2 regions of the Pectobacterium sp. HCp5_1 genome follow, and region 2 is predicted to be linked to the other one. Evidence: predicted binding sites of a transcription regulator. Region 2 holds the regulator's gene; the other holds the start of a gene.
What was found. The regulator LexA, encoded in region 2, represses DNA repair genes until DNA is damaged. The targets are predictions, from matches to a motif close to TNCTGTATGTACATACAGNA.
Positions count from the first base shown of each region.

Region 1: sulA (SOS-induced cell division inhibitor SulA) is a predicted target of LexA. The motif match lies at 1,177-1,196, and genes of this name have one in related genera.

Region 1 covers NZ_JAUMIO010000024.1:30,523-32,985, forward strand. Annotated here, with positions in the region: gene yccS (YccS family putative transporter) at 1-359, shown strand, start outside; gene Q3A88_RS16020 (TfoX/Sxy family DNA transformation protein) at 374-994, opposite strand; gene sulA (SOS-induced cell division inhibitor SulA) at 1,218-1,724, shown strand; gene ompA (porin OmpA) at 2,087-2,463, shown strand, end outside.
Region 2 covers NZ_JAUMIO010000016.1:77,580-80,042, forward strand. Annotated here, with positions in the region: gene plsB (glycerol-3-phosphate 1-O-acyltransferase PlsB) at 1-470, opposite strand, end outside; gene Q3A88_RS12715 (diacylglycerol kinase) at 597-962, shown strand; gene lexA (transcriptional repressor LexA) at 1,073-1,681, shown strand; gene Q3A88_RS12725 (CsbD family protein) at 2,131-2,340, shown strand; gene zur (zinc uptake transcriptional repressor Zur) at 2,398-2,463, opposite strand, start outside.

The sequences.
Region 1 (2,463 bases), on a different contig from region 2:
ATATGTCTTCAGAACCTCATGCGACCAGAAGCAAGCTGGACAGCGCATTCCGCTTTATGTGCCTGAATCATACGTTACTAAGCTATATTTCGACGCTCGGCGCACACCGCGGGAAAATTACCTCAACGGAAACGCTGCAATTGCTGGATGATGCCGTTTGTCATGTTGATGGTGCGCTACACTGTAGCGAAGAGGAAAGTTTGCATATCAATCAGGGATTGAAAACCATTACCGCCAGTCTTCAATCCCTCTCACCCGAGTCAGACAGTAAAGAATCATTAATTATTCAGCAAATCGGCCTGTTGATCGGTCTCTTACCTGAACTCGTACAGCTAAAAAATGACATGATGACACAGTGAAACAGACGCATCCCTTAGTGCTTTGGCCCTTTGGAGACCGCATTGCTTTTATACCATTCCAACAGTTCATTGCGGATACCGCGAGGGAGTGCCGCCTGATGTGTGCCACAAATGGCGCCAGCAAGCGCCAATAGCACGTTAACACTCAGATTAGCGCGAACCTTCCGCAACTCGAGATAGCTGTTTTTCGCACCATAATGCTGTAATTCATCGACATTCTTGATCCCTGCTTTCCACAGCAGCCGTTCGATATCGTGGTTAAGATTCGGAAGATCCTTTAACCGCCCGTTGGTACTTCTGACTGCCTTATCATACTGCGCCCCTCCCAACGCCAGATGGGCGAAATACAATAGCTGCTCAGATTCTTGCCATAATGCTTCATCGACAAGAAAGTAATTCAACGGAACGGGCATACCGCGCTTGGTATAAATCAGATTAGGCATATCACGCTGCTGAAAATATTTTTCATCCTTCTTACTGGCGCGAAGATAAAGCTCCCCTTCCGACACCAGTCCAAAAATCGTTTTATTTGCTGCGATGCTGTAGCCACCAAATTGGGAACGTGAAGTGATGTCCCCCAAAGATGAAAAAGACTGCTGAGATTGCAAAATCCTTTTTTTGCATAATTGCTTCATTGCCATAATCCTTAGTATTGAAATGATCTCGTCCTGAACAATTAAAAATATCTGTAGCAGGAACAAATAATTAACCACAGCCCCGATGCGGCTTCAAACAGTAAATGTGTTTACTGTCTCTTGCATAAGGAATATGCGAAGCGCTTTCAAAAAATCAGGTTGATTTTCACGCACACAGCGGATACTGTATGTTCATACAGTAACACTATGGGTAGAACTCATTATGCGTACGCAATCAATCCGCTCTCACAACATCGAGCCGTCATCATTTTCTGCAAATCAACACGCTGCGGAGCCCTCGGTTGCCACAGGTGGAATTATCAGCGAAATCGTGTATAACGCCGATCAGCCCATAGTCACACACCTGTTATTACCGCTCTTACAGCAGCTAGGCACGCAGTCTCGTTGGCTGTTATGGCTTTCGCCGCAGCAAAAATTGAGCCGCCCTTGGGTCCAGCAATCTGGGCTGCCGTTGGATAAAATGGTGCAACTCCACCACATCAATCCGCTGTTTACCGTTGATGCCATGGAAAGAGCCTTGCTGACAGGGAATTACAGCGCTGTTTTATGCTGGTTACCGCACGAATTGACGGAAGAAGAGAAGGTTCGGTTACGGCATGCCGCACAGGCAGGAAATACGTATGGCTTTATTATGCGGCCAGAAAGTGCTGGCGCTGACGCCTATAGACTATTTCCTAGCCTTAAAATTCATTCGACATTGTATCATTAAGTAAATTAAGAATTTTCTCAGCCCATTCAGGTTATATGTCTTATCGATCGCCGCAGAGCGGTATTCTGCGGGCTTTTTGGATATATTTGATACAGCTAAAAGGCGTAAGATCTGTCAAAAGCATCTACTATTTGTTAGCAAGTATGTATGAATCGTGCGATTTTCTTATGACGCAAATCACATCATACTTGTAACTTTCTCATCACGTTGTAGACTTTAACTCGCTGGAGTTGCTCTTTTATAACGTCAGTTGACTGACAGTGAGTCATAAATAAGGGCAAAGTCTCCGACCAAAGGATTTTAACCAAAGGTTTATTAGCCCTCCAGGTTAATTGCCGATTTGGATGATAATGAGGCGTAAAATGAAAAAAACAGCTATCGCAGTTGCAGTGGCACTGGCTAGCTTCGCGACCGTCGCGCAAGCAGCTCCTAAAGACAATACCTGGTACACCGGTGGTAAACTGGGTGTGTCTCAATTCCACGATACTGGTTTCTACGGCAATGGTTACACCGGTATCAATAACAACCCGATCAAAAGCAAGTTAGGCGCTGGTGCATTTGTTGGTTATCAAGCCAACCCGTATCTGGGCTTTGAACTGGGCTACGACTGGCTGGGCCGCATGAAGTATGCAGGTTCTACTGCTAACGCAGCAGACAGCGCGAGCTTCAAAGCACAGGGCATCCAACTGGCTGCTAAACTGAGCTACCCTGTTATGCCTGATCTGGACGTTTATACTCG
Region 2 (2,463 bases):
ACGGCGAAGAATTTCTCGATACCGTTGAGCAAGCGCAGGTGTGGTGCGGCCTGAGCGTGGCCTTCCCGACCCGGAGAACGCCCAAACATCACAGAAACCGGCACCATCTGTACGTCTAAATCTGGATTGGCACGATGCAAATCCAGGTAGTCGTGGAACAGCTTGACGGATTTCTGTTTGGGAACGTAATAGCGGAAGACGCGCGGCCCGTCATTAATAAAGACGTGGCTAGGCAGTTCGACGCCATTGAATTCGAACGACTGCGAGGGATCGGGTAGCCCCAATGCCAGGCATTTCGCTCGTAGCGTCAAGAGATCCGCCTGAGAGTTATAAGGCAGAACATAGAGTATAGGACGTGAGGGATCTAACCCCAGCTCGACCACCGGATCTGCGGGAATAACTTTGCTCTTCACCAGCAGTTTCAGTGGGAGATTCAATAATTTATAGTAAATTTTACGCCAACCTGACATAACAACATGGAGCCTCTTGTTAGCAATGCGCCGCAAGGATACCAGAAACTGCGCCGGAGATCTGTGGTGATGAGACAACGTAAGCGCGTTAAAATGCGAACTATTTTGCGTAATAATGGAGGATAAATGAATAAAGCAACGGGGATGACCCGGATTATTAAGGCGACCGGTTATTCCTTTAAGGGGCTGAAGCAGGCGTGGCAGCATGAGGCGGCATTTCGTCAGGAAACGATACTGACCCTTGTCGGCGTCATTATCGCGTGTTTACTGCCGGTTACACTGGTCGAAAAACTGCTGCTGATTGGGTCTGTGGTACTGATTATGCTGTTTGAGCTGGCCAATAGCGCCATTGAAGCCGTGGTCGATCGCATTGGTCTCGAGCACCACGAATTATCCGGTCGGGCGAAAGATATTGGCTCGGCGGCTGTCTTTGTTGCCATCTTGTTAGCCGCTGTCGTCTGGGGCAGCATCCTCTGGCAACATTTTGCCTGACGGCGCGCATAAATGAGTAAAAGTCAGGAGCTTTACCGATATCTCCATTCCCAATTGTGGCTTACCTGTATATACTCACAGCAAGACTGTATAAACAACCAGGGGGCGGAATGAAAGTATTAACAGCAAGGCAGCAGCAGGTTTATGACCTGATCCGCGATCATATTGCGCAGACCGGAATGCCGCCAACGCGCGCGGAAATTGCTCAACAGCTGGGGTTTCGCTCTCCCAATGCGGCTGAAGAACATCTGAAAGCGCTGGCGCGTAAAGGCGTGATTGAGATTGTATCGGGCGCGTCTCGCGGTATTCGTCTACTGATGGAAGAAGAGACGGGTATTCCTTTGGTTGGTCGCGTGGCCGCAGGTGAACCGCTGTTGGCACAGGAACATATCGAGTGTCACTATCAGGTTGACCCTGCGATGTTCAAACCCAGCGCTGATTTCTTGCTGCGGGTGAGCGGTATGTCGATGAAAGATATCGGTATTATGGATGGTGATTTACTGGCCGTGCATAAAACAGAAGATGTGCGTAACGGTCAGATTGTCGTCGCGCGTATTGACGATGAAGTGACGGTGAAGCGCTTGAAAAAGCAGGGCAATACGGTACACCTCCTCGCTGAAAATGAAGAGTTTGCCCCGATTGTTGTCGATTTACGTCAGCAAAGCTTTTCGATAGAAGGCTTGGCGGTTGGCGTGATTCGTAACAGCGACTGGAGCTAACCATTCGCAGAGATGCACTGCTCGTCTGTCTGGGTCAGTGCATCATGTTCAGTCTGTTAATCTGCCAACCATATATATTTAGTTACATTTCGCGCGCGTTTTCTACGATCCCCATTACCCTTCTGTTTTTTCACTGCTTTTTTGGGTGATATTCCCTTTCTCAACGTTCATTCCAGTCACAGATTCCTGATTTTCCATGTTAAATGAAATATTCGACTATAATTTTTATCAAGGTAAGCATTTTTATCTTGATTGATCGTTTGCCGATTGATCATTAGCCATCACATTTAGATAGCCCGGTAATCAAGGGAGACAGTGGCGAAGAGCACCGTCATGGTTCACATAGTTATGATGCTGCTTACTGAATAAAACTATTTATCTAAAACTGACGCATGAGTCGTTAGTCACGATTCGTTTATGCGCAATGCACCTAAGGTACGGAGATTCTTATGAATAAAGACCAAGCCAGCGGTAACTGGAAACAGTTTAAAGGTAAAGCGAAAGAGCAATGGGGCAAATTAACGGATGACGATCTGACGGTCATCGAAGGTAAACGTGACCAACTGGTGGGGAGAATCCAGGAGCGCTACGGGTACGCAAAAGAAGCGGCAGAGAAAGAAGTGAAACACTGGGAAGAGCACCACAAATATCACTGGTAGCTATCACGGGTAACAAAGGTGATGTCTCTCTCCACAGAAAAAACGATAGCCCTTGGGCTATCGTTTTTTAATCGGGACGCTATGGTCGTGATCGCAATGATCCGGCTGCTTGCATGATGCAAC